2 regions of the Bacillus sp. FJAT-27231 genome follow, and region 2 is predicted to be linked to the other one. Evidence: riboswitches for the same ligand, from Rfam matches in the RefSeq annotation. Region 2 holds a riboswitch; the other holds the start of a gene.
The links. A riboswitch is a leader RNA that binds a small molecule or an ion and turns the genes downstream of it on or off. The one in region 2 is predicted to bind thiamine pyrophosphate.
Positions count from the first base shown of each region.

Region 1 (5,164 bases), 590 kb from region 2:
TAGCAGATATCTCTACGCCTGAATTAATTTCCTGTAGTCTGTTTCTAGCTGCTTCTGCTTTCGGCAGACGCTCTTTGGCATCTTGCTCCTTATAAAGCTGCTGGCGTTGCAAATTCGTCCAATCAACGTAATCACGATCAATTAGTGTAAGCTTTCCGACTCCCGCCCTAACGAGCATTTCTGACAAGGATGAACCAAGCGCCCCAACCCCTATAATCAATACGTGTTTATCCAGATAAGGATGGGCTTCCTTTAAAAATAATTCTTGTCTGGAATAACGACTTTCCATCATCCTTCCTCCTTCTTAACCGCCGCCAACGAATTGAACGATTTCAATGCGATCTCCCTCTTTTACAGCCGTCAAGCCAACCTTCTCTTTTGGAACGATCTGTCCATTTGCTTCAATGATTACCGATTTGCCCTGCAGTGAATAAGCAGCGAGCAAATGCTCAAGCGTTGGCTCTTGTAAAGCAATTTGTTCCTCTTTGCCATTAATAATGATGTTCATATAATCGGCTTTCCTCCTTATCTATTTCATGACGGTAACGAGCAGCTGCTTTTCCTGGCTCTTTGCTTGCAAAAATCCCTGACATCACAGCGATGCCTTTCGCTCCCGCCGTTTTTATTTCCTGGATATGCTTCGGCATGACTCCGCCAATTGCCACAACAGGGACAGATGAAGCGCGGACTGTTTTCTTCAGTCGACCTAGCCCTCTAGGTTTTTTTCCCTGCTTAGAAGCTGTTTCATAGATATGTCCAAACAGCAGCCAATCTACCTGTTCTGCCGCTATCTTTGCAGCAGTTGCCGGCTCGTGAATCGAACAGCCCACCTTCATCTGTTGACTAAACTCCTTCACACTTTGTAGCGGCAAACTGTTCTCTGTTAATTGCACACCGCCGGCTCCAGCTGCAAGCGCCACATCTACACGGTCATTGATGATAATTTTTTCTTTAGGAACCCCGTTAGCGATAAAGATTTCAACCCAATGGAATAACTCCTTGGCACTGCGCTGTTTTTCTCTAATATGAATGAAATCAACAAAAGAATGTATATCAGAGGCAATGTTAGACGCCTGCACCAGTTCGAGCTTTCCGGTTGTGATCGCATGAAGCTGGAAAGACATCTTTCTCCTCCTCACCTGCCAAAATGTCCCAATCTTTAGAAACCGGCTGGTAGCCGAGCTGTTTAAGCCGGTTCTTTACTTCTTCTACCGAGCGGGTATCAGAAATTTCAAATTGGCTGTTATCCTCTATTTTGTTCGCATAGCCGCCAACAACTGTAGAAGAAGCAGCGGACATTTTCGTTACGCCAAGCTTAATAAGATGATCTCTAAGTTCTGCTTCTTCACGAGTGGAAAGCGTAATGCCTGCGCGCGGCATAAATAAGCGGAAAGCAAGCATAGCCTGAACAAGATCTTTATCCTCTACGTTCACTCGCGGTTCAAATCCGCCGAGGTTCGGACGGATACGCGGAAAAGAAACAGCAATGTCTGTTTCGATGTACTTTTTCTGCAAATAGCGGGCATGCAAAGCCGTAAAGAACACTTCTTTTTGCCAATTGTCCATCCCGAGCAGCGCCCCGATATTAATCGACCTCATGCCGGCCTGACAGCCTCGCTCCGGTGCATCAAGGCGATAGCGATAATTTCTTTTCGGCCCTTTTATATGAATGTCTTTATACACTTCTTCATTGTAGACTTCTTGATAAACAGTCAGCCCATCAACACCGGCCTGGAAAAGCTGGTGATATTCCTTCGTATCAAGCGGCTGCACCTCGATCGCGATGGAAGCAGCATGCTTCCTTAAAATACGGGCACTCTCTGCCAAATAAGAAACCGACGAGTGAATACGAGATTCACCTGTCAGCAAAATAACGTGCTGGATGCCCATTTCTTTTAACGCTTTAGCTTCCTGATCAATTTCCAAAGCGGTTAACTTCCGTCTTGGAAAATCATTATCAAAGCTAAAGCTGCAATAAGCACATTTATTTACACAGTAGTCCGTTAAGTACAGCGGTGCATACAAAGAAATTATTTTCCCAAAATTCTGAACAGTGAGCCAGTGAGCCTTCTGCGCCATCTCTTCTAAGCGCTCAGCAGCAGCCGGTGAAAGAAGGGCTAATAAGTCGGGTTCATCTAGGTCTGTTTTATTTAAAGCCCTGTCTACATCCTTTATCGTCATGCTTTCTAACATTGTTTCATATGGTTTATGTTTAATTGAATCGTACACCTCATAGAAACTCATCAAATTCCTCCTTACTATCAGTCACTATTGAAAAAACGCCTTCACCTTGAAACAGACACTAACGTAAAAATCCAGTCAGCGGTGATGAAGCAGCTGCCCTTTGTGATACTGGTCCTAGTCCGGCTAAATATGCTTTTCGTCCAGCCATAACGGCCAAGTTAAAAGCTTCTGCCATGCTTACCGGGTCGTCCGCTGTCGCAATGGCCGTGTTAACAAGAACAGCGTCCGCTCCCATTTCCATTGCTTCAGCCGCTTCAGACGGCCTGCCAATTCCTGCGTCTACAATGATAGGCAGCGTTTTTTCTTCGATTAAAATTCGAATCATCTCTTTCATACGAATGCCCCTATTTGATCCAATAGGTGAACCGAGCGGCATAATAGCGGCTGCGCCGGCATCCGCTAATTTTTTGGCTGCCATTAAATCGGGATTCATATAAGGGAGAACGACAAAGCCCTCGTTAGCAAGGATATTAGTCGCCCGAATTGTTTCTTCATTGTCTGGCAGTAAATACTTTTGATCAGAAATCACTTCGATTTTAATCCAATTGCCCATTCCAGCCGCTCTCGCCAGTCTAGCGATCCTGACCGCCTCCTCGGCATTTCTCGCGCCTGATGTATTAGGCATAATAATCATGTTTGGTGGAATGTCTTCCAAAATATTTTCATGGCCCGCTTCAAGATCCACCCTTCTGACTGCTACCGTGACTACTTCTGAACCGGACTGGGCAAAGGCTTGCCTCATGACCGAGTGATCGGCAAACTTTCCTGTCCCCGTAAAGAGACGGTTCGTTAACTTCGTTTGACCAATGATTAATTCATCCATATTACTTCCTCCTTTTTACAATGAAAAAAAGCCTGCCACAACGGCAGGCTTTTCTTTATGTACAACAAACAAAGATACATACATAAAATACAGCTTCCCTCCGTTGGTACTAACCAAATCAGGTTCAAGGGTTAGATGCTTGCATCCTCTCAGCCATAAAGGCACCCCTAGCTAACTTTTATTTAATTTTCTCTATTATACTCTGAATCTTCTAAATTGTTAAGCACTTTTTTTGATTTTAATAAATCTCTAATCTCTGTAAGCAATTCTTCTTCCTTGGAAAGCACAGGTTCCGCCTCTTCTTCCTTCTTCTCATGATACAACTTGTTGAACAAACGAACAAAGAGAAATAATGAAAAGGAAATAATGAGAAAGTGAACAATGGACTGTATAAAAAGCCCGTACTTTACTTGAGCGCTCCCAAATTGGAACACCAATTTAGAAAAATTAATGCCTCCTATCAGTAAGCCGATGACGGGCATAATTATATCTTGTACAAGAGAAGAAACAATTTTGCCAAACGCCGATCCAATAATAACACCGACAGCTAGATCAATCACATTGCCGCGCATGGCAAATTTTTTAAATTCCTGAAACAAATGAATAGAACTCCTTTCAACTGCTTTTCTTCATGATCGTTACTAAACGTTATTTTGATTCTGTCTTCGCTCCGACGCCAATCCGCTTCATCTCTCCCCAATCCTTCTTACCGGCTAAAAACTGAAAGAATCCTTCTAACCGCCATTTAATCATTAAAGGCCGATACCAGAATGTTTCAGAAAGGGCAAAGAAAAATAGTTTCACAATATCAGACGGTTCCGGGTACTTCCTTAAACTCCATTCTTCTAAGAGTACGCCGCTCATGGATAAAATCGAGCCATATAAAAATGATAAAGTGGCCATCAGCAGGGCCGTTTCGGGATTAATAAAAGAAAACAGCAAACCGAATATAATAAGCAAATAACCCATCAGTTCAACAAACACGCCCATCAGCTCAATTAAAAAGAAATAAGCCATGGATAACATGCCGACGAGGCCGTATTTTGGGTTAAACAGCATATCCTTGTTATTCCAAATGACTTCACACAGCCCTCGATGCCAACGCTGGCGCTGCCTGCGTAAATAGAGAGCCGACTCTGGAGCCTCTGTCCAGCAGACTGGGTCAGGTACGTATAGTATCTTTTTATTCAATCCTTCCTCTTTAATCATCCGGTGCAGCCGAACGACTAAATCCATATCCTCTCCTACTGTATTGGTCCGATAGCCGCCAATGTGAATAACGGACTCTTTCTCAAATACACCAAATGCCCCTGAAATAATAAGCAGCAAATTATGACGGCTTAAGCCGATGCGGCCGATTAAAAAAGCTCGTAAATATTCTATGACCTGCATAATTACAAATGGCTTGTTGGATAGGCCCACTTCCATCACTTCTCCGCCTTCGATATAACAGCCATTGGCGATTCTTACACTTCCCCCAACAGCAATCACATCACCGTTTGAATCTAAAATCGGCTTAATCACTTTTAAAAACGCATTTCTTTCTAAAACGGAATCTCCATCCAGTGAACAAACATATGGATAATGAGATAAGTTTATCCCTGCATTTAAAGCATCTGCTTTCCCGCCATTTTTCTTGTCAATCATGTATAGATTTTTATAAAGTGTTGAACGGTAAATTCCTTTTACTTCAGCTGTTGGAATTCTCGTACGCAATACTTTATTTGTCTTTACCATCTGAAATGATTCGATCATCGTTTCAGCAGTTCTATCCTTTGAGCCATCGTTAATGACGATAACCTCGTATTCCGGATAATAAATGCTAAGAAGAGAGCGCACACTATTATAAATACCCGCTTCTTCGTTATAAGCAGGCACAAGAATAGAAACGGGCTTTGTATCAAAGGAATCAAGCAGATCTTCCTCTGCCTCGCTGGAGTTAAAGCCATATTCACTGCGCAATTGCCTCGCTGAGATAAACAGAATAATAAAGTAAAATAAAAGCACAAAAGCTGTATAGGAAATAAACAACCAGGACAAAACAGTACCAAGCATGCTAATGAATTGGTTCATCACGCTGTCACTCCTTCACTCTCG
Region 1 is NZ_LFZU01000001.1:1,636,117-1,641,280, reverse strand. It holds gene AC623_RS07745 (ThiF family adenylyltransferase) at 1-289, opposite strand, end outside; gene thiS (sulfur carrier protein ThiS) at 305-508, opposite strand; gene AC623_RS07735 (thiamine phosphate synthase) at 492-1,124, opposite strand; gene thiH (2-iminoacetate synthase ThiH) at 1,066-2,244, opposite strand; gene AC623_RS07725 (thiazole synthase) at 2,303-3,067, opposite strand; TPP riboswitch at 3,146-3,246, opposite strand; gene mscL (large conductance mechanosensitive channel protein MscL) at 3,250-3,666, opposite strand; gene AC623_RS07715 (glycosyltransferase family 2 protein) at 3,716-5,122, opposite strand; gene AC623_RS07710 (HEAT repeat domain-containing protein) at 5,140-5,164, opposite strand, start outside.
Region 1: another riboswitch for thiamine pyrophosphate. It lies ahead of AC623_RS07725 (thiazole synthase); the one in region 2 lies ahead of AC623_RS04960 (acetylornithine deacetylase).

Region 2 (5,164 bases):
CTGCTAAAATAGCCGAGACCGGCCTGTGCGCCAAGCCATTCACCAATGGCCGCTCCGATGACACTTAACGTCACCGCTACTTTCAATCCTGAATAGAAATGGGGCAAGGCAGAGGGAACGAGCAGCTTAAAAAAGATTTCCTTTTTCCCCGCCCCCATCGTGAGCAGCAGCTCTTTCAATTCCTGGCTGCCAGATCGCAGCCCATCATATGTATTCACCGTAATAGGAAAGAACGTAATTAAAACCGTCACAACAACCTTGCTCCAAATCGAATAACCGAACCAAAGAACAAAAATAGGCGCCAAAGCAATAATCGGAATCATTTGCGAAGAAATAATGATCGGATAAATGGCTTTTTCAGCAGCAGGACTTACATTCATCCAAACAGCGATTCCGACTCCTAATAAAATAGAAATGACTAAACCGATGATAATGATGGACAAGGTTACAGGCAAATGTTTGATCAATAAAGGCCCTTTTAGTTCCCATAGCTTTCCGATAATACCGGTCGGCGGCGGCAGAATAAAGACCATATTAACGGCGCGCGCTGCCACTTCCCAAATAATCAAGAAGGCTAAAATGAATAAGACTGCCGAAAGCGATCCCCTGCGATTGTTCATCTCATCACCTTCCCTCTCAACTGTTCAAGTAACTGATCCTTTAATTCAATAAGAGAAGGTTGATTCAAGTCTTTTAAGCTCCTTGGCCTTTCGAGCGGCACATCCACTTCTTGCAGAGTATGGATAGGCTTTTCCCCGAAAACAAAAATACGGTCAGACAAAAAAAGCGCCTCGTTCACATCATGGGTAATGAACACCACAGTCGTTTTTTGTTTTTCCCACTGCTCCATTAGCCATTCCTGCATGGAAAGCCTTGTAATCGCATCAAGGGCACTAAAAGGTTCATCGAGCAGCAGGATATTTGATCCGCTTAACGTGGCACGTAAGAAAGAAACCCGCTGCCTCATTCCGCCTGATAACTCATGGGGAAAACGGTTCTCCATTCCCTCAAGCCCAAACTCTTTGAGGAGAGGGAGAACCCGTTTATAGGCTTCTTCTTTTGGGACCCTTTTTAGTTCGAGAGGAAGAGCAGCATTCTCTTGAATAGTTCGCCAAGGCATCAGTAAATCTTGCTGAGGCATGTAGCCTACCTTTCCGAGCCGATGTTCCTCTGCTTCTCCATTCAATAAAATATGACCCTCATCCGGATTTTCCAATCCTGTAATTAACCGAAAAAGCGTGCTTTTGCCGGATCCGCTTGCCCCGATAATCGTAATAAACTCTCGATCATAAATAGCCGTATTTACCCTTTGCAGAATAGGGATAGATTCTGTTTGTTGTTTATCTTTATAAGAAAACGTCATATTTTGAAACTCTAGAACTTTTTTACGCTTCTCCTGGCCACATTTGCTCATTATATGCCATCTCCCAGAACATGTACTCGTAGCGGGTTGTATTTAAAAAAATCTCTTCTAATCTTGCAAGCTCTCTTTCATTTTTTCCGGCTGTGTGCTCATCTAAAAGGTCGATACACCAAGCGGCAAGCTCACCAAACTCTTTAGAAGAGTACATTTTAATCCAGTCTCCATACAGTTCGTGTTCACTGGCTCCTGGAATCTCATTTAATTCTTTGCCGATCTCCCAATAGCTCCACGCACATGGGAGAAGGGCGGCAATCAGCTCCGCGAGCGTGCCGTTCTGGCTGGCGTGAAGCATGTAATGCGTATAAGCCAGTGTAATTGGGGAAGGTTTTGCTTGTTCCAGCTCTTCCTCTGAAATGCCGAAACGCGCTGCATACTGGCGGTGAAGGGCCATTTCAAAATTAAGCGTTTCATTCAGCAGCGAAGCAAATTTCCCCATCGTCTCTACATCATTTGCTTTTACAGCCCCAAGAGCAAATACTTTAGAATAATCGATTAAATACAAATAATCTTGAATCATGTAAAAACGAAATTTCTGTTGATCTAGCGTGCCATCCCCAATTCCTCTAACAAAAGGATGGTTATGATTCTTCCGCCAGATCGGCTGTAATTTTTCATGTAACCTTTCGCTGAATTTCACTTTTGTTCCACTCGTTTTCATCGATATATCACTCCTCAACAGATAGTAGACGCCTATTTCAATGGGCTGGCAGTTGTCGGGATTTCTAGAACATCTTTCACTGCTTGCCCTTCATTGCTTGCATATTCTGACTTTGGTGTATGACACCAGCGATAAATAAAGGATAAAAGCACTTTTGTGTAACTTACGAGTTGTTCGATGGACAACTGCTCATTGACAGAATGGGCATTGTTTAAATCTCCAGGACCGTAAATAACAGTCGGAATGCCAGCATCAGCAAGCCAGCCTCCGTCTGTCACGGTTGGCGATACGTCGACAACGGGCGGCTGGTGTAAAATAGTTGTGTGAGAATGAATAAGGGTCTGCACAGCTGCATGGTTTTCTTCCACCTCGAAGGAAGGAAAAATTTCTCCCCTTTCCTCAATCATCGATGAGCCTCCCCAGTTAAACAGTGGCGGGTTGTTCCTTAGCCATATGTCTCCGGACGCAATGCGGCGAATATGCTCTTCTACCTCTTTCGCTGCCTGTTCATATGTTTCATTCGGATAATAATGTACCGTAATCCAAAGCCGGCATTCATCTGCAATAAAAGCCGCATGTCTGCCGCCTTCAATCACAGCCGGGTTAATCGTATTCGTCCCCGGTAAAACTCCAGGATAGCTTTTTGTAACGGCCCAGTAGCGCTCTAATTCCTGCAGCCCTTCTATCACTTTCATCATCTTCTCAATAGCACTAGCCCCAAACAACTTTCCGCCTGCATGAATCATGTTTCTTCGCGTAGCATCGTGGTATGTCTGGCTGCTCTTGAGCGTGATCCATCCGGTAATCACCCCGCCTTGCCCTTGTATATGTAAATCGCTCGTATCTACTACTATCGCAAAATCTGCTTTATATCCCTGTCTGCAGCATTCAAGCGTTCCCGCTTCCCCTACTTCTTCACCAATCACCGATTGAAAAATCACATCTCCTGGAAGTGAAATGCCTGCTTCGCGGAGAAGCTGCAGCGCAAACAAAGCGCCAGCCAGTCCCCCCTTCATATCAGCTGCTCCACGGCCAATAATAGAATCGTTCTTTATAACAGCCTGAAACGGATCGATCTCCCACTCCTCATCCTCCTGCACTTCTGCCACATCGATGTGCCCGTTAATGATTAAGCTTTGGAATGTCTCAGAATCCGTTCCCCTCCATTTTCCGACCACATTCGGATCATTTGGATATACGTCCCACATATCAATAGAAAAACCTAGCTCCTTTAAAAAATCTGCTACAAATGACTGCGCCTCTTTTGTATTCCGTGCAGGTGGAGCAGGTGTTTGAAAAGCAATAAGCGTTTTTACTAAATAAATGAGCTCCTCCTGCCGATGCTCTACTTCTTGCAAAATCGTATTCAGTTCTTTGACCATCATCTTCTCCCTCCCTTAGAAGATACATGCAAAAAAGCCGCTTCTCCAAAGAGAAGCGGCTGTATAAGCTTTCATTTAGCTGCAACAATAAAAAAGATTGCAGCTTGGCATCATTTATACGACCTCTTCCCTACGCTGGCATTATCCAGTTCAGGTGATAAGGGTTAAGGCAATCTACCTCTCTCAGCTTTTGCAAGCACCCCCAAGGACACATTATTCAATTAGTCTTTCATTCTAGTTGTAACATACTTAGCAGAATTCAGCAATACAATTCAGAATTTTTAAACAAATACAATCCGGTATTTATTTAAAAAAAAACCGTATATTGATAAAAAGCTTCTATTTGGAAGGAGGAACGCTGTCTTGTATCATCCTGACCCATTTAAACGGCTTTATGCTATTCCTCTTATGGGCTACCCGTTCGTTCAGCCACAGGCTTTAACCCAGCCGCCATCCTACAGGCCTTATCCTAAAGTAGACGTTACTTTATTTAAACAATCTGCTCAATCCATTAAACAGCTCGTCCATGAGAGTAATTTGCTGCTCAATAAACTAACAGATAACAGCGACTTTGCCTTTCGATTAATGACGGCCGCCCAAGCGGCAAACCACCGAGAGGTAGAACGGCTTGTCCGATCAACGGGAATACCTAGAAAAGCGATTATTTCCTTTACCCCTGATGTTTTTCGGATTGAACTGAGAACCACTACAGCAAATGCAGAATGCTGCAAACTCGCGATTTCACTTCGCTGGCGTTAATGATTTAGACGGTATTTCCACGTTTTTAATTTAATAAGCCGTCTTACGAGCAGGAGACCGATGAGAGATCCAGACAAGCTGCTAATGAGAAAAGCAGGCAAAAAGAAGAAAGCACCCGCAGTCGTCCCCATTAAAATTTTCGCATAAGGTACAGCAAATAAAGGAGCCACGATGCCCGAACCTGCGGCTTCTCCAATAGAAGCGCTCCATGACCGGCTCGTTTTTTGATACATATAACCAGCAAGAAAAGCTCCAATCATTCCTCCTGGAAACGCTAATAACGACCCCGTCCCCATCAAATTCCTAAGAAGTCCGGTCACAAACGCAATGATAACAGCTGGACCCGGGCCAAGCAGAACCCCAGCCATGACGTTTACGTCATGCTGGACAGGATATGCTTTTGCTGCCCCGGCAGGAAACCAAATAAGCGACGAACCAAATGTTGCAACGGCTGTAAATAAAGCCATATACGCCAGCTTCTGTACTTGATTCATTTCCTCTTCCTCCAATGCAAAAAAGCCGAATCCTCATCTGGATACGGCTAATGTAAGTAAAATAGTCAATAAACGCTCTACTTTCCTACGCTGGTATCAACCAGATCAGGTTCAAAGAGTTGAAAAGCCCTGTGCTTTTCTCTCAGCCTGTAACAGGCACCTCTAGTAGCTTTTTATTAAATTTACTTTCCATTATAGAGGGAATCCGGTTAAATGGGAAGCACCTTTCTATGCAGCTTTTTACTCATTTGTTCCCCGCCAGACGACATCTTTCTCCTTTTGCTTCTTGGAAACGTCTATTCACCTCATCCCAACAAACAATATTCCACCAATTATTAATATAATCTGCCCGCTTATTTTGATATTTTAAATAATAAGCATGTTCCCATACATCAAGTACAAGCAGCGGTACAACATCCCACTGGCTTAAATTTTGATGCTTTTCCGC
Region 2 is NZ_LFZU01000001.1:1,043,900-1,049,063, reverse strand. It holds gene AC623_RS04975 (ABC transporter permease) at 1-620, opposite strand, end outside; gene AC623_RS04970 (ABC transporter ATP-binding protein) at 617-1,414, opposite strand; gene tenA (thiaminase II) at 1,386-2,060, opposite strand; gene AC623_RS04960 (acetylornithine deacetylase) at 2,114-3,463, opposite strand; TPP riboswitch at 3,573-3,677, opposite strand; gene AC623_RS04955 (hypothetical protein) at 3,827-4,222, shown strand; gene thiW (energy coupling factor transporter S component ThiW) at 4,219-4,716, opposite strand; TPP riboswitch at 4,782-4,890, opposite strand; gene AC623_RS04945 (superoxide dismutase) at 4,961-5,164, opposite strand, start outside.